Regions from separate parts of the Fictibacillus sp. S7 genome, predicted to be linked through region 2. Evidence: riboswitches for the same ligand, from Rfam matches in the RefSeq annotation. Region 2 holds a riboswitch; each other region holds the start of a gene.
What was found. Region 2 has a riboswitch for S-adenosylmethionine ahead of metX (homoserine O-acetyltransferase MetX). Riboswitches for the same ligand answer to the same signal wherever they lie in the genome.
Positions count from the first base shown of each region.

Region 1: linked by a shared signal. The riboswitch ahead of DMO16_RS10720 (methionine ABC transporter ATP-binding protein) and the one ahead of metX (homoserine O-acetyltransferase MetX) in region 2 are both predicted to bind S-adenosylmethionine.
Region 3: linked by a shared signal. The riboswitch ahead of DMO16_RS00960 (methionine biosynthesis PLP-dependent protein) and the one ahead of metX (homoserine O-acetyltransferase MetX) in region 2 are both predicted to bind S-adenosylmethionine.

Region 1 covers NZ_QJKL01000001.1:2,094,271-2,100,215, reverse strand. The annotation lists gene DMO16_RS10730 (ATP-grasp domain-containing protein) at 1-553, shown strand, start outside; gene DMO16_RS10725 (general stress protein) at 661-1,104, shown strand; SAM riboswitch class I at 1,211-1,330, shown strand; SAM riboswitch class I at 1,411-1,521, shown strand; gene DMO16_RS10720 (methionine ABC transporter ATP-binding protein) at 1,611-2,642, shown strand; gene DMO16_RS10715 (methionine ABC transporter permease) at 2,632-3,294, shown strand; gene DMO16_RS10710 (MetQ/NlpA family ABC transporter substrate-binding protein) at 3,319-4,143, shown strand; gene DMO16_RS10705 (M20 family metallopeptidase) at 4,168-5,388, shown strand; gene DMO16_RS10700 (aldo/keto reductase) at 5,570-5,945, shown strand, end outside.
Region 2 covers NZ_QJKL01000001.1:925,050-930,994, forward strand. The annotation lists gene fabL (enoyl-[acyl-carrier-protein] reductase FabL) at 1-748, shown strand, start outside; gene DMO16_RS04670 (MDR family MFS transporter) at 928-2,526, shown strand; gene metX (homoserine O-acetyltransferase MetX) at 2,566-3,648, opposite strand; SAM riboswitch class I at 3,736-3,846, opposite strand; gene DMO16_RS04680 (universal stress protein) at 4,011-4,499, shown strand; gene DMO16_RS04685 (cell wall hydrolase) at 4,533-5,147, opposite strand; gene DMO16_RS04690 (cysteine dioxygenase) at 5,361-5,936, shown strand.
Region 3 covers NZ_QJKL01000001.1:193,936-199,880, reverse strand. The annotation lists gene DMO16_RS00975 (aldo/keto reductase) at 1-679, opposite strand, end outside; gene DMO16_RS00970 (hypothetical protein) at 840-1,040, shown strand; gene metC (cystathionine beta-lyase) at 1,557-2,735, opposite strand; gene DMO16_RS00960 (methionine biosynthesis PLP-dependent protein) at 2,728-3,846, opposite strand; SAM riboswitch class I at 3,926-4,040, opposite strand; gene hxlB (6-phospho-3-hexuloisomerase) at 4,115-4,663, opposite strand; gene hxlA (3-hexulose-6-phosphate synthase) at 4,660-5,298, opposite strand; gene DMO16_RS00945 (MFS transporter) at 5,295-5,945, opposite strand, start outside.

The DNA of each region.
Region 1 (5,945 bases), 1.2 Mb from region 2:
AATTGAACACAATTACTGTGTTCAGTTTGCTTGTACATTTGATGAGAAGTTGATTTACCTTGGCAGTACTGTTCAAAATATTGATGAAAACGCAAAATATAAAGGAAACTGGGTGGACGAAGATTCTGAACCCGATAGCGAAGTCATTAAAATCGGCAGGCGAATTATGGAAGAGGGCTGTAAAAGAGGCTACAGGGGAATTGCCGGTTTTGATATTGCTGTTACGCCGGATGGAAGAAAGATCGCGTTTGATTTGAATTACAGGGTCAATGGTTCGACGGCGGCTCTGCTTTTGAAGGACAGCATCACTGAGCAGCTTGGGAAAAGGGTAGTCAAATATGTATCCTGGAAATCGTCAGGCGGAATTGAACCGTTATACGACACGGTAAAACAAGCGATTGAAGACGGATATTTTGTGCCGCTTTCCATCTATAACGGAAGCGAAAGTCCCTATGAGGATGCGGATACACTGATTCAGGGACTGGTCCTTGGGGACAGCAGGTACGAGGCTGATCAAAAAGAACATATTTTTGAACGGGCTGGTCTGTCCTGAACCCGTCAACAAAAAAACTCCGATAAGGAGTTTTTTGTGATTGTTTAGTGAAGTGGGGTTAGGGTAATTACTAATAAGAGAGCCATACGGATAAAGGAGGATAAGCAATGAGTAAAATGGTAATCGGGGTATATGATTCAGAAAGCGAAGCGATTGATCGCATTCAAGGATTGGTTGACCAGGGGTACAACGCCAAAGACATATCCATCCTGGCTAAAGACGATGGAACGATGGATCGGGTGGCTGACAAGACCAACGTTTCAGAAGAACATTTGGATGAAGATGTGAACGAAGCAGCCTATGGGACAATTGCCGGGTTTCTTTCCGGTATTGGCGGAGCCATTGCTGTTCCGGGTCTTGGCGTTCCTGGTATTGGGCCGCTCCTCGCCGCAGGGCCGTTTGCTTCCATGTTTTCGGAGGATTCAGAGGAAGACTTAAAAGAGCTCTTAATGTCCCTTGATTTGTCCGAACGAACGGCGGAACGTTATGTTCAGAAAGTGGAGCAGGGAAGTGTAATGGTTTTCCTTGAAAAGGATGCCGTAAAGCTTTAGAATAGGGCAATACATACTAACAATTCCAAGCGGATAGCTCGGAAAAATATTTGACAAATTGAAATCCCTGGTATATGATAGAGCACATCAAGTAAATATGACGTATTTCTTATCCAGAGAGGTGGAGGGACATGGCCCTTTGAAACCTCGGCAGCGGGTTTTTCGTTTTTTGAAAAAATACTGTGCCAATTCCACCAGGTTCCCTAAAGAACCTGGAAGATAAGAAGAGCAAATTTCTATTATGGAATTAACATTCTCTTCTTGTCTTGGAAGAGAATTTTTTATTGCAAAAAAAACTGAATGGTTTTCTTATCCAGAGAGGTGGAGGGACTGGCCCTTTGAAGCCTCGGCAGCGGGTTTCCGGCAAACGGAAATACTGTGCCAATTCCGTCAAGCAGTTAGCTTGGGAGATAAGAAGAGAAGCTTTAATCATTATTAGCTGGCCTCTTCTTGTGTTCACAAGAAGAGGTTTTTTTGTTGGAGCAGTTTGAAGGGGGAACACACGATTGATTCGATTTGAGGAAGTTACCAAGATTTATGAGAGCGGCAAAAACCAGGTCAAAGCACTTAACAATGTGAGCTTTGAAATAGATAAAGGAGAGATTTATGGAGTGGTTGGGTACAGCGGTGCAGGGAAAAGCTCGCTGCTGCGGTGTGTCAACTTGCTTGAGAAGCCTTCCTCCGGACGGGTGCTGGTGGACGGAGAGAACATGGCTGATCTTTCACCGAAAGAGCTCCGGAAAAAACGGAAAAACATTGGTATGATTTTTCAGCATTTCAATCTGCTGAATGCGAAAACGGTGTTTGATAACATAGCAACGCCTCTTTACCTCCAGGGAGAAAAGAAGAGTGCCATTAAAGAAAAAGTAAACAATCTGCTTGAGTTTGTCGGACTTTCCGAACATGGACATAAATACCCGGATCAGCTGTCAGGCGGTCAAAAGCAGCGGGTGGGCATTGCACGGGCGCTGTCTACGGATCCGGAGGTTCTGCTCTGTGATGAGGCCACCTCGGCGCTTGACCCGCAGACCACATCAAGCATCCTCGAGCTATTAAAAAGAATCAATAAGGAATATCACATCACTATTCTGATCATCACCCATGAAATGAATGTGATCCGTGAGATTTGCAGCTCGGTCGCGGTGATGGAGAAAGGTAAAGTGATCGAGAAGGGCAGTGTTTTTGAAGTCTTTTCCCGGCCGAAAACAGAAACCGCACGTCGATTTGTAAGCTCCGTCCTTCAGGATGAACTTCCTGATTCGCTGAAAAACATCTTGAGGAACCAGGACAAAAATCATCAGGTGTTCCGCATTGTTTTTACAGGAGCTTCAACAGGACAGCCGCTTTTATCTCAAATTGCAAAAAAGTTTGATGTCGATGTCAGCGTGCTGTACGGACATGTTACCGAACTGCAGGATGTTCCATTTGGAAATCTCGTAGTTCAGCTGATTGGGGACGAACTGGAAATCCGCAGGGCCGTCTTTTTTGCAGGACAGGGTGATGTGGAAGTAAGGGAGGTTATTGAACATGCCAGTTGATTGGAGTACATTCTGGGTCGACATCCTGGATGCGACCGGTGATACATTGATCATGGTCGGTGTTTCATTATTGGCATCGGCAGTGATCGGCATCCTGATCGGTATTATTCTCGTCGTAACGAGAAAAGGCCACATTCTTGAAAATTTACCTGTGTTTAATGTGCTGAATGCCATTGTGAACGTTCTCCGTTCCATACCGTTTATCATTCTCATGGTAGCCATCATTCCGTTTACACGTTTAGTTGTAGGAACATCCATCGGGACAGCGGCGGCGATCGTTCCGTTGATTGTATACGCAGGGCCTTATATTGCCCGGCTGGTGGAAAACAGCTTGCTGGAAATTGATCCGGGAATTGTGGAGGCTGCAGAAGCCATGGGTGCAACGCCTTGGCAAACCATTTTCCGCATCCTGCTCCCGGAAGCTTTCAGTTCATTGATCCTGTCATTGACCACCGCGACCATCGGTTTGGTCGGTGCATCTGCCATGGCTGGTGCAGTCGGAGGCGGAGGCCTTGGTGATTTGGCTATTGCTTACGGATACCAGCGGTTTGATACGGACGTTATGATCGTAACGGTGGTTCTGCTCATTATCCTGGTGCAAGGATTACAAAGCTCAGGAAATGTGATTTCAAGAAAATTAAGAAGAAGATAGCGAAAGAAAAGGGAGAGATACATCATGAAAAAATATTCACTTATCGTTTTAGTTATCGGGGTGCTGTTGTCGGCTTTCTTAAGCGGATGCAGCGGGGGAAGCAAAGAGGAAAAAGTAAAAATGGGCATTAGTGGATCGGACAGTGATGTCTGGAAATACATTGCGGAAAAGGCTAAAAAGGAAGGAATCGATCTTGAAATTGTGGAGTTTTCTGATTATGTTCGTCCCAACCAGGCACTGGCGGACGGAGATATTGACGCAAACTCGTTCCAGACCATTTCTTACTTTAATTCCTTTAAAAAGGAACATAAATTGGATTTAGCACCGATTGCCACAACCGTAATCGCGCCGATGGGCGTTTACTCTGAAAAATACAAAGACATCAAGGATATACCGGATGGAGCAACCATTGCCCTCCCGAATGAAGCGACAAATATGGGCCGCGGACTTCTCTTGCTGCAAAGCGCCGGTCTCATCAAGCTGGAAAATAATTTTGACGGCAATGGAGATTTGAAAAAAGTTATCGAGAACAAGAAGCATTTAAAGCTTAAGCCTGTGGTTGCCGGACAAACACCGCGCGTGCTTCCGGATGTGGCAGCTTCCATCATCAATAATGGGGTGGCAGTGGACGCAGGAATGAATCCAAAGAAGGATGCTATTTATCTGGAGAGCAAGACCGCCAAGCCTTACATCAACATTATTGCGGTCCGAACAGAGGATAAGAACAATAAGACGCTAAAGAAAATCGCGAAGATTTACCAATCCAAGGCTACTGCCAAGAAAATCAATGACATCTATAAGGGCGCAACCATTCCAACGTTCGTCCCATTAAGTGAAATAGGAGAATAAAAGAGAGAGAAAGGATCTGAGAAAATGACTGTCATCAGCCGTACTGTAGAGGAAATTCAAGAGCTTATCACTGTGAATGTAGAGGAAAATGCAGCAACATACATTGAGACCTCACATGAGATCCATGAAAATCCAGAAATCGGAAATGAGGAAATTTTAGCGTCCAGGCTACTGACCTCATTGCTTGAACGAGAGGGGTTCAAGGTAGAACGTGGTGTAGCTGGCCATGAAACATCGTTTGTTGCCAGCAAGAAATCAGCACTGGATGGCCCAACGATTTCGTTTCTGGCTGAATACGATGCGCTCCCGGGGCTTGGGCATGCCTGCGGTCATAACATCATCGGAACCTCAAGTACGGCTGCGGCGATTGCTCTTGGGTCCGTGATTCATGAAATTGGCGGTGAAGTCAAAGTGTTTGGTACACCGGCTGAAGAAGGCGGGGAGAACGGAAGTGCAAAAGGCAGTTTTGTTAAACACGGACTGCTTGATGGCACAGATGCGGCCCTGATGTTTCACCCGGGTAACGCCAACCGTGTAACGGGAACATCCCTCGCGGTTGATCCGCTCGATTTTGAGTATATCGGTAAACCTGCTCATGCGGCAGCGGCACCGGAAAAAGGCATCAACGCGCTTGACGCCGTCATTCAGCTGTTTGTCGGAATCAACGCTCTCAGGCAGCATGTACCGGATGATGTGAAAATTCATGGGATCATCACTCATGGAGGAGATGCACCGAACATCGTTCCGGAATACGCCAAAGCACGTTTTTACATTCGTGCCGCCACACGCGCCAAGCTGGATGAGGTGACGAAAAAGGTAAAAGGGATTGCTGAAGGTGCAGCTCTGGCCACAGGCGCAACGTTGAATGTGATCGCCTTTCAAAACAAGGTCGATAACCTTTTATTGAACCGTTCCTTTGATAAAGTATTTCAAGAACAACTCGAAAGCCTTGGTGCTGAAGTTGACAGTTCGCATCGAAGCGGTTTGGGATCCACTGATGCCGGCAATATCAGCCAGGTGGTTCCAACCATTCATCCTTATCTGCAGATTGGCCCGGAGAGCCTGGTAGGACATACCGATGAGTTCCGTGAGGCGGCCATTTCACCGGCAGGAGACCATGCGCTCATTCTCGGAGCCAAGGCACTGGCATTAACCGCATTGAAGCTTCTGACAGACGAAGAAGTGCTCTTCGGCATCAAGCAGGAATTTGAAGTGAACAAAGCGAAGGAGATTGCTTCTGTTTAAGGTCTGTTTTTTCTGGATGATTGGATGAATTGAACCGAATTTCGAATAATTGAACCAAAATCTGCTGCTAATTGAACCTGTTTTATTATTCCGACTTCTGGCGGAAAAACCTCTCGAACAAACGGGAGGTTTTTCTTTTTAACATGTGGAGTGGTACGATAATCTCAAGGAGGCGTTACAGATGATAAAAAGCATTTCAGATACAACCGTGCTGCATAACGGTGTTCGCATGCCATGGCTGGGGCTAGGCGTCTATAAAGCGGAGGATGGCCAGGAGGTCATTAACGCCATTCAATATGCGCTCGAAGCGGGATACAGAAGCATTGACACAGCTTCGTTTTACAAAAATGAAGAAGGTGTGGGACAGGCCCTCATGGAGTCGGGTGTTCCAAGGGAAGAACTTTTTATTACCACAAAAGTGTGGAATACGGAGCAGGGTTACGAAACCACACTGCAGTCTTTTGAAGAAAGCAGAAAGAAGCTCGCCCTCGATTATGTGGATCTTTTCCTGGTCCATTGGCCCGTTTCTGGCAAGTACAAAGACACTTGGCGAGCGT
Region 2 (5,945 bases):
TAAAAAAGTAGCTCTAGTCACAGGCGGAACAAGAGGCATCGGCAAGGCGATCGCATCAAAGTTTGCGGCTGAAGGATACAATCTTGTCTTGAATTTTATGAGAAAAAAGAAAGATGCTGAACAAACGAAGCAAGAATTTGAAGAAAAATACGGAATTACCGTTCATATTGTAAAAGCAAATGTAGGTGACCTGGAACAAATTAAAGCTTTGTTTGCGGAAGTGGACCATTCATTTGGCCGTTTGGACGTCTTCATCAACAATGCGGCTTCCGGTGTCTTGCGCCCTCTTATGGAAATCGAAGAATCCCATTGGGACTGGACACAGGATATTAATGCAAAAGCATACCTGTTTGCTGCCCAGCAAGCAGCAAAACTGATGGAGAAAACGGGTTCAGGAGCCATCGTGGCCCTCTCCAGCCTTGGTTCCATCAGAGCCCTTCCAAATTACGTTGCTGTCGGGGTGTCCAAAGCCTCTGTTGAAGCAATCACCCGTTATTTGGCGGTAGAATTGGCTTCCATGAACATTGTGGTTAATGCCGTTTCCGGCGGTGCGGTTGATACAGATGCATTAAAGCATTTCCCCAACCGCGAGGAATTATTGGACGAAGCGAAACAAAAGAATCCAGCGGGCCGCATTGTTGAGCCGGCAGATCTTGCGGAAACCGTGTATTTTTTATGCACCCCTGCTGCAAGCATGATCAGGGGTCAAACCATTATTGTGGATGGCGGGCTGTCCCTTTTAGCGTAAAAAAGTATCAAAAACGCTCCTGTTTAGAGGGGCGTTTTTCTTTTTTAAAAAAGGATTGACTGACCGGTCATTTCAGGAATATAATAGGAAAGTATTAATAATATAAGTTATGCATTCGCCCACTGACCAGTGGGTCATTTTTGTGATGCATTCATTTAATAAAAGATAGGAGACGCTATATGAACAATGAATTAACCCCCTCTATCAACCGTAATATGGTCCTCTTGGGCCTCGTTATTGGTATGTTTTTTAGTGCCATGGAACAAACTGTGGTCGGTACTGCTATGCCGACCATCATTGGTGAATTGAACGGTTTTTCCATATTCGCCTGGGTCACTACCGCTTACCTTATTACGTCCACCACTATTATTCCGATTGTAGGTAAGCTTTCCGACCTTTATGGACGCCGGTTGCTTTATTTAATCGGTTCGGTCATTTTCGTCATTGGATCCGCCCTTTGTGCGACCGCCAGCTCCATGGAAGAATTAATTATTTACCGTGGTCTTCAAGGTCTTGGTGGCGGTATGATCATGCCGCTTTCCCAAACTATCATTGGTGATATTTTCACTGCCGAGCAGCGTGCAAAGTGGCAGGGTGTCTTCGGTGCCATTTTTGGTTTAAGCTCTGTCATTGGCCCATTTATTGGTGGATTCTTGGTGGATACCATCAGTTGGCACTGGATTTTCCTGATTAACGTGCCATTTGGCTTGTTATCCGCTATTTTAATCTTTATTGGAATGAAACACGAAATGGTTCGGCCAAAAAACGAAGTCAATATCGACTACTGGGGCATTATCACTCTGATCCCGGCTATCGTTCTGTTGTTGCTCGGCCTCACTTTTGGTGGAGATAAATTTGAATGGGGATCGCTCGAAAGTGCTTTAATCTTTGGTTCATCGATCCTGCTGATGATCGTTTTTGGGTTCGCGGAGAGAAAAGCAAAAGAACCTGTACTTGATCTGACTTTGTTCAAAAACCGTGTGTTTGCTGCAACGAATGCATTAGGCTTTTTGCTGGGGCTTGGAATGTTTGGTGCGATTATGTTCGTTCCAATGTTCATGCAGGGCATTTTGGGTGTGACACCTACGCAGGCTGGGTCCACCATGACGCCAATGATGATCTCCCTTATCCTTGCAAGTATCGTTGGGGGAAGACTTTTGTTGAAACTCCCATACCGGACTGTATTGACAGCAGGTATGCTGATTACAGCATTCGGATTTTACTTGATGAGCACAATGAGCGTGGAATCTAAAGAAATTACAGCTTATGCTTATATGGTTATCATGGGATTCGGCATGGGTCTTGTTATGCCTACCCTTATGATTGCCATACAGAATGAATTTCCGAAAACGAAACTCGGTGCTGTTACATCGGCATCCACCTTCTTCCGTTCCATTGGCGGTACAATCGGCATTACTGTCTTGAATGTCGTTATGAACCACTCTCTGGAAACCAACATGAAAGATGTAGTAGAACAACAGAGTAATCCGATGCTTCAAGGCATTTTCCAAAAACTCGCAGATAAAACAGATGCTTTGTTCAGCCTTCTAATTCATCCAGATATGCTTAAACTTCCCGGTTCAATTAAAGGTACGGTGATCCATTCCATTCAAACGGCTTGGAGCAGTTCGTTTACGACCGTCTTTATGACCGGCCTTATATTCATCGGGGCAGGTATTATTGTAGCCCTTTCTGTAGGCAGCCGCCGTATTAAAAATGAACCTACCCAACAGGAAACAACGGTTCCTTTGGCGGATCAAGCTGCAGGAGAACTCTAAAACCAAAAGACATGAAGCTATTTTCGCTTCATGTCTTTTTTATTCGGAAAAAAATCCTTCCAGAAACGGGCCCCATTTTTCGAATTCTGTTAAAAATCCATCATGGCCAAAAATGGTATTCACTTCATGAAAGAGGGCCTTTTGGCTTTCTTCGTTCACGCTTTCTGTAAAAGTTTTCATCATCGCCGGCGGATATAACAGGTCCTCTGTAAATCCGAGACAGAGCATTTTTGCCCTGTATCCTTTGCTTGCTTGATGGATACCTCCTCTTCCTCTGCCGATGTCATGGCTGTCCATTGCTTTCAGTAAGGTCAGGTAGCTGTTGGCATCAAACCGCTGGGACAGCTTTTGGGCCTGATAATGCAGGTAAGTCTCAACGGAAAACGAAGCTTCATCTGATATGGAATACCATTCTTCCGTTTGTTCCCGTTGAAACCGCTGATTAAATAACGTTCCCGAACGGTAGGTCAGCATTCCAATCATTCTGGCAATGCCAAGCCCTTTGGCAGGTGACACTTCTGATGAATAGTTCCCATTATTCCATTCCGGATCACTCACAATCGCCGTTCGCCCAATGGCATTGAAACCAATGGCATAATCGCTTAAGGCAGGTGTGACCGCAATGGGAATCAAACGGTCCATAAAATCAGGGTAGAGCAAGCCCCATTCCATAACCTGCATCCCGCCAAGCGATCCACCGATGACTGTGTCAAGTGAATGAATGTGAAGAACTTCAAGCAATCGTTTTTGAGCATTAACCATGTCTCGGATGGTAATGAGCGGAAAATCCCCGCCATATCTCTCCCCTGTCAAAGGGTTGATGGAAAGCGGTCCTGTCGTCCCTTCACAGCCGCCAAGAACGTTGGTCGTAATCACCTGGTATTTTTCTGAATCGATATATTGGCCTGGCCCAATGAGTCCTTCCCACCACCCGGGTCCAATTTCTGTCGTCATCGTATATTGATTTCCTGTAAGTGCATGGCACACCAAAATAGCCGGAGCATCAGCCGCTCCTATGCGCTGATAGGCAATATGAACATCGGTTAATGTTTTGCCGGATTCCAGAACGAGATTCCCTATTTCTGCCACTTCATTTTCAATTGCTGCCTGTGCATTTGCCATCAGATATCCCTCCGATTTTATCAAACAAAAAACACCTCTCTTTTTAGATTCAGAGAGGTGCAATCATCCATTTTGGGGTTGTACCGTCTCTTATCTGTCAAAGTGTTTTGCCTTTGCAGGATTTGGCACCAGTACAGAATAATCTCTGCAGGTTGCCGGGTATCATCGGGCCAGTCCCTCCACCACTCTTGATAAGAGTTAACTATTCGTTTTTATGAACAACTTTAATACGTTCAAAAATACAGCAGTCTTATGAATTTGTCAATTAAATTCCGAAAGTTTTTTATTGTTTGTCTTCGTGTTTGCCTTCCTCCTCCAGCGGGTAAAACTTATGTATACTATATTCCAAAAGAGGTGAGGGTATGCCTTCTTACCATAGAATCCTGGTTGGTGTTGACGGTTCCCGTTCATCGGAAGTGGCGTTTTACAGAGCGATTGAAGTGGCAAAAGAATATCATGCCAAGTTGTATATCGTACACATAACTGAAGACCGCCTTCCGGCTGCTCCACTTGATGCCGGAGCCATTAATATTGAAATGGACAGAGATCGGATTGCAGCCAGAACACTTTTGGACGACTATGAAAAATTGGCCAGAAACCATGGACTAACACATGTAACCACTTTATCAAACTCAGGATCGCCCAAAATGGAAATTCTCTCATTTGCCTCCATGCATGAATCAGATTTGATTGTTTGTGGTGCAACAGGATTAAATGCGATGGAACGCATTTTTATCGGAAGTGTCTCACAGTATATTACGCGCCATGCCAATTGTGATGTACTGATCGCAAGAAACAGCCAAAAAATTACATCCTCAGGATTAAGCATCAGAAGTACGAGCCAACGATAAAAAACCCCCGTCCGCGAATGACGGGGGCATGGATTATTTGCTGAATGTATGGTTTCCGATAACCGTACAAGCAGGTTTCGTATCGAGCCATCTGCTAACGGCTGTCTTTTTATTGTAAAAGAACAGAGCACCGTTCGTGTTATCATAACCAGATAAGGCCTTGTCTACTGCCTTTTCCGACTCGGGAGAAGGTTTCTTTAAATTGTTCTCCATAACCGGCTGAAATTGTCCTTTGTCGTAGATGACGTCATGAATGGAATCAGGAAAGCCGTCATCTTCAACGCGGTTCAAGACAACAGAGGCCACCGCTACCTTTCCTTCAAAGCTTTCTCCCATTGCTTCTGCTTCAACAAGAGAAGCGAGCAATTTTTTATCTTCCGGCGTTGCTTTTATTTGTTCTGACGCAGCGTTTGTTTTTTCAGCGCTTATTCCCTTTACTGGCTGCACCTTTAAATTTTGTCCCGGATAAATCAAATTGCCGGTAAGTCCATTCTCTTTTTTGATCTCCTGAAACGGCACATTATAGGATTGCCCCAGCTTCCAAAGAGTATCCCCTTCTTTAACTGTATGTGCACTGGCTCCTGTACCTCCAGTTATAGATAGCACAATGGCTGTGATTCCTGTGATGATACTCACCTTTTTAAACATGAATCGTACCTCCTTGAGTCATAAAATTTCGTCTGCGGTGAAAATGATGATTCTAGACAAAAAGCGGACGTTTTTACCTAACGCAGTCCCTAGGAGGTAGGTTTCGGGTAATCATGTTATTTTGTGACCATTGACTCACAGATTGTCTTTTTACATGAACATATTGTCCCCCTCATAAACTAAAATAAAAAGCGATCAGAGAGGATGAAGAGCGTGACCCTTCTAGAACGTATTGAAACGCTTTTTGGTTCCATGCATAATCCCTCTTCCAGACAGCTTTTAACGGCCATTAAACAATTGGATGCCCGCCTCGAGGATGTAACCCCTTTCTTAAAAGAACCCGGCAATAAACCTTACGGAAGACAGATGTTTTATCAGAATGATCACATTGAAATTCTTGTTATGCAATGGTCAACTTATCTCGACTGTGCTCCTCATGATCATGGCCAGTCCTATGGTTGGGTTCAGATTATTGCTGGCAGCTCAGATCATTGGATTTATGAGATTTCTCCTGCCAGCCTTCCATTGGAGAGATTAAATCGGAAAGAAAAAAGCGGTTCCTATTTGAATGTGGGCAAAGGAATGATTCATAAAATGGGATCCCGAGGAGAAGAGCCTTTGATTACACTGCACGTTTATACACCACCAATCAGCGGGATGAAGGTCTATGATTTAAATAAATGCGCGGTCTGTATCGTATCCGAGGATTGCGGTGCCTGGTGGCCAGAGGAACAAAAGCAGCAGCTTAAAACGGTTCGTCTAAAAGGGCCATGGGAAAATGAACCTTAAATCATTTCA
Region 3 (5,945 bases), 730 kb from region 2:
CTTCATTTTGAAGATCCCACCGCAAAATCACCTGTGCTACCGTTTTATTGTGCTTATCGGCAATTTCTTTTAATGCAGGATCTTCCAGCAGCTGCCCCTGCTTAAGCGGTGACCAGGCTTCCAATTGGATTTCATTATTTTTGCAGAACGCATGCAGCTCTTTTTGGGTAAGATGCGGATGGTATTCCACCTGGTTGACCATTGGTTTAATTTCACAGGAACTCATCAAGTCCTCCAAATGGTGAACCTGGAAGTTACTTACGCCGATGGCTCGAATTTTGCCATCATTGTACAGCTTCTCAAACGCTCTCCATGTCTCTTTGTATTTGTCTTTTCCAGGCCAGTGAATGAGATAGAGGTCCAGATATTCCAGGCCAAGTTTTTCCATACTTGTTTCGAACGCCTTTAATGTAGATTCGTATCCTTGCTCACTGTTCCAAAGCTTTGTTGTGATGAATAGGTCTTCACGGGAAACTCCGGACTCTCTGATCGCCTGCCCCACTCCCTCTTCGTTCCCGTAAATCGCTGCCGTATCAATGCTGATGTATCCGTTTTTTATCGCAGCTTTTACAGACTCGATTACTTCTTCTCCTTCTTTTACTTTAAATACACCCAACCCAAAGCGCGGCATTTTCACGCCGTTATGTAGTGTTGTTGTATCTTTTAAACTGGTTGCCATCTTTTATTCCTCCTATTGTCGTAATTGCTTGCTCTAGGTACATACCACTATTTCTCTGGTCTTAATCCCATATCCTCCTGCTTCTTTGTACGAAAGGGCATTTTATAAAATAATTTTCATGCCGTATGATTTAGACAAAAGCATAAAAGAGGTAGAGTACATGTCAAATGTCCAATCACTGGTACGAGCTCTCACACTATTAAACAAACTTGCCGAATATCCTGAAGGAATTCAAATCTTCCAACCATACCTGGCAAAGCTGTGTAAAGAAATTAATGAAACGGTTCATTTATGTATTGAAGATTATCAAACAACAAGCGCTTTCATTCCGGAATCTCCAGGTTTTTTTTCAATAAAATGAATGAAATAAGGATATTTGTTAAATCAGAAAGACCTCCCGCGTCCTATCTTTCTGGGAATCTGGGAGGTTTTTAGAAGACTGCAGCAACATACTTGCAATCAAATGTAAGATTTCTACCCTCTTCAAGGGAAGCCGTCATGCAGTTCGTCACTGAATTATACGAAATAAATGACAACCTCACCGGGACGGTTGAGCCCCGGAAGACAAAAAAGTGAGTATCCCCGGCTTGAACATTTTGCAGGAAATCCTCCGCACAAAAAGGCAGGTAGGATGAGTCTTTCATGCTGTTCTCCCTTTCTGTATGTGTGTCTGTTTATTTTATGTACAAATACTAAAATGGTATAGACACCTCACATACAAAAAAGAGGAATTCCTGATTAGGAATCCCTTACTGACTAAAAGTCCTTATTTTGATAGATCCGAATGGAAACCATCCACGAAAGTGAAAAGCAAACGAGAGAAAAGGGCGCAAGCAGAAAAACGAGCCTTCTTAAAGACCCGTTTTTTTCATTGGCTCTATCGTGCCAGTGTGTGTATGGTGCTTTGTGCTAAGGCAAATTCAAAATCCGCAATTATATCTTCAGGGTCCTCCAAGCCTGCTGAAAACCGGAAAAGCGTGTTCGAGATTCCTCTCTTCTTTCTTTCGGCTTCCGGCATAGCGGCATGTGACATTTTTGCCGGATAGGATAAAATAGATTCCACCGCTCCGAGGCTCACCGCCAAAACAGGAATCTGAAGATGGGAAGTAAACGGCCGGACCAGCTGTTCGCTTTCCAGTTCAAATGAGAAGACAGCACCTGGCCCCTCCGCCTGGCTCCGATGTACAAAGTATCCTGAATGCTCCTTTAAGCCAGGGTAATGTACCTTTTTAATCAGCGGGTGTCCGTTTAAATAGTCTGCGAGTTTCCCAGCCGCTTCTACAGAATGACGGAGGCGTACGTATAATGTTTTCAGTCCCCTCATTAATAGCCAGCAATCCTGGACACCCAGCACGGCACCAAACGAGTTCTGCAAAAAGTAAAGGCGATCAGCCAGCTCTTCATCTTTCACCACGGCCAGACCTGCCACCACATCACTATGCCCGGCAAGGAATTTGGTTGCACTGTGAAGAACAATATCCGCTCCAAGCGACAACGGCTGCTGAAGAGCCGGTGTTAAAAAGGTATTGTCAACAAAGGTTAGCGCACCTTTCTCCTTCGCCAACTCGCTCACTGCCCGAATATCGGTCACTTTTAAAAGCGGATTGGAAGGCGTTTCAATATAAAAGGCTTTTGTATTGGGCTGGATTGCCTGTTCTACGGCATCAAGGTCAGTCATATCGACAAAAGTGTGGGTAATCCCCAGTCGTGAAAGCACCTGTGTGACCATTCGATACGTACCGCCATACACATCCTCTGATATGATCATATGATCTCCTTGGGATAAAAGAAGAAATGACGTAGAGATCGCTGCCATGCCCGATGCAAAGGCAAAGCCTCTGCATCCGCCTTCGAGCTCAGCGATTTGCTGTTCGAGTGCTTCTCTTGTCGGATTGGCAGACCGTGCATAATCATATTTTCCAAATTGATCAATATCCTCTTGATGGAACGTGGAGGACAGATGCATGGGCACACTCACCGCGCCGGTAGCCGGATCGGTTTTATGTTTATGATGCAGCAATTTGGTTTGAAAGGTATGACAGTTATGGTCACTCATAAATTACAGCCTCCTTCTGGACAATGTCCAGCGCTTGTTTTAAGTCGTTAATCAAATCATTTTCGTCTTCAATACCAACAGATAAACGCAAAAGCCGGTTGCAAACTCCGCGTGCTGTACGTATTTCTTCAGGAATGTCCGCATGTGTTTGGGTCGCGGGATACGTTACCAGACTTTCAACCCCGCCCAGGCTTTCGGCAAAGGTTATCAGATTTACGGACTTCAAAAAACGGGGGACCCATTCTTCTTTTTTCAGCCGGAAAGAGATCATGCCTCCCCTTCCCGGATAAAGGACGTCATCTACACCATCATGATTCTGCAGGAATTGAATCAACACCTTAGCGTTTTCTTCATGTTTTTTCATTCGAAGGGCCAATGTTTTCATTCCGCGCATCAAAAGCCAGGCATCAAACGGGCTTAACACGGCACCTGAGGCATTGTGATGGTACGAGAGCTCCTGGCACAATTCCTCGCCTTTGGCCGCAATCAGACCTGCGAGCACATCATTGTGTCCTCCGAGGTATTTCGTTGCACTGTGGATTACAATATCCGCTCCGAGCTCGATCGGCCTTTGCAGCAAAGGGGTATAAAAGGTATTATCAACGATAACGAGCAACCCATGTTTCTTGGCGAGACGTGCAACAGCTTCAATATCACATACCTCCATGAGCGGGTTGGTCGGCGTTTCCAGAAAAATGGCTTTTGTTTTTTCAGTGATCGCCTGTTCAATTTCGGCTACGTCTGCCGTGTTTACATAGATACTGGACAAACCCCATTTTTTGTATCCTTCTTCGAGCAGGCGGTAGGTGCCGCCATACAAATCACTGGATACAATCCATTCATCACCTGATTGAAAGAGGGAGAGGATGGCCGCAATGGCCGCCATCCCCGAGCTACAGGCAAACCCGGCGTCTGCTCCTTCCAAATCGGCGATCGCTTTTTCAAGCACTTCACGTGTCGGATTGCCTGTTCGAATATAATCGTAACCACTTGATTCTCCAATTCCGGTATGGCGGTATGCTGTAGAAAAATAAACGGGCGGATTAACCGTTCCCGTGCGGTCTTCACTTCGGTTTCCAATTTGAGCTAATTTTGTTTCTGTTTTATACATGGCAGCCTCCTAAGTCAAAAGAAAAAATAAAAAAGCCTTCTTAAGAAGAAGACTTTTGAATACCATCAAATTGTCGTTCTCCTTATCTCCCAAGTTCGTCATCGAACTTGCTGGACTTAGCACCTTTTCAGCAGAAATCACTGAAGGTTGCTGAGGTTTCATCGGGCCATTCCCTCTACCTCTCTTGATAAGAAAATCTAATCCGTATCTAATTGTAGTTCCTAGTGTACCGCAATTATCTGAATGTTTCAAGCTTTCTTTTTATATTTTATTCCGTGTTGCTGTGCCTGGACAGAACTTCCTCATGGCTGAGCGTTTTCTGTGTGCTGCTCCTCAGACATACCGCATCGCAAAACACATGAAGACACTGATCAAAAAGAGAGCTGAGTGGCTGTATGCTTTTGGCTTCATTCTCTCCCCTTTTCTTTGTAGCTGCCGGAAGGACAAAACATGTATCAGCCACTTGTGCCAGAGCAGAATCTCCATTTGCTGTAATGCATACTACTTTGGAGCCTGCCGACCTTGACCGTTCCGCCTGATGGATTACGGATTGTGTGGATCCTGAACCCGAAATGGCGATAAGACAATCCCCCTCGGCTACCGAGGGAGTTACCGTCTCACCAATGACAAAGACGTTATAGCCCAGGTGCATGAGGCGCATGGCAAATGCTTTTGCCATAAACCCCGACCTTCCCTCGCCAGCCACAAAGATTCTCGTTGTATTTTGGAGTTCTGAATCAAAACGCTCAATCTCTTCTTCTCCAATTTTCTCAATAACTCCCTGCATCTCTTTTACAATCACATTCAGTTCGTTCATACATTTTCTCCTGTCCGAATCGTTTTCCAAGCTGTATACATCTGTTTGGCTGCTTCCTGGATATTCGCAGCTTTCGTAATGGCGGACCCGACAACAATGATCTCCGGATTTTTTTCGGCAGCCATTGGGAGAGAGGATAGAGCAATTCCCCCTGCAAGGGCCAGTCGGTCAACAGGAAGCCTTTCTTTGTTCTGTTTCTCCATCGTTTTGTTGTCTGACTCCTGTTCATCTTTGCTTACATGTTCGCAAAATACGGCAGATGTATAGCTTAGCAGACGTTGCATTTGCTCAGATGAAACATTTAGCAGATCAATCATCACTTCTTTTCCATTTTCGTCGGCAACCTTCAAACAGGTTTCAATCGTTACGAGGGGAGCCGCCCCCATGACAGTTGCCATGTCTGCTCCTGCGTCAAAGGCTATGGAAAATTCATAGGCTGCATTATCAAAGGTCTTCATATCTGCCAGCACTGGTTTTAACGGAAACTCTTTTTTAATCTCAGAAATGCTCTCAACACCATATTCCTTAATTAATGAAGTACCGACTTCGATAAGATCAACATATTGCTCTGCCTCTTTTGCCGTTTCAATTGCCTCAGAAATCGTCATCCAGTCCAGGGCCAGCTGAATCTTCATTGAGAAACAACCTCCATTCTCTTTTTCGCTTCTTTTGCAGCCGGAGCTTTAACAGCCATTGTAAGCAATACGGATACAAAAAGCGCGGATGCCATGAATACGAAGGAAGCTGACGGCCCTCCGGTAACGCCGTTTAAATATCCAACAATGTAGGATCCAACAAAAGAACCAAGCGCCCCCATGCTGTTGATGAGCGCCATCGCTCCCCCAGCCACGTTTCGCGGAAGGATTTCAGGAATGATCGCAAAAAACGGTCCGTAAGGTGCGTACATGGCTCCGCCAGCTATGACAAGTAGTGTATACGAAAGCCAGAAATTGCTGGAACCGATCAAATAAGAGCCAAAAAAGGCAATGGAACCAATCAGCAGTGATATCCATACAAATGTTTTACGGTTCAGTGTTTTATCCGAGTAATAGGATAGGACAAGCATGCCGACCACAGCCACAACGTAAGGAACCGAAGAGAGCCAGCCTGTTGAAACAATGTCCAGGTTTGACGCTTTTTTAATAATGGACGGAAGCCACATAACAAATCCATATACCCCTATGCTCCAGGCAAAATATTGAAGGCTCAGCAGAATCACGGCTTTGGATTTAAACGCTTCCCGATAATTCTTGACTGGCTTCAATGTAGATTGTTCTTTGTT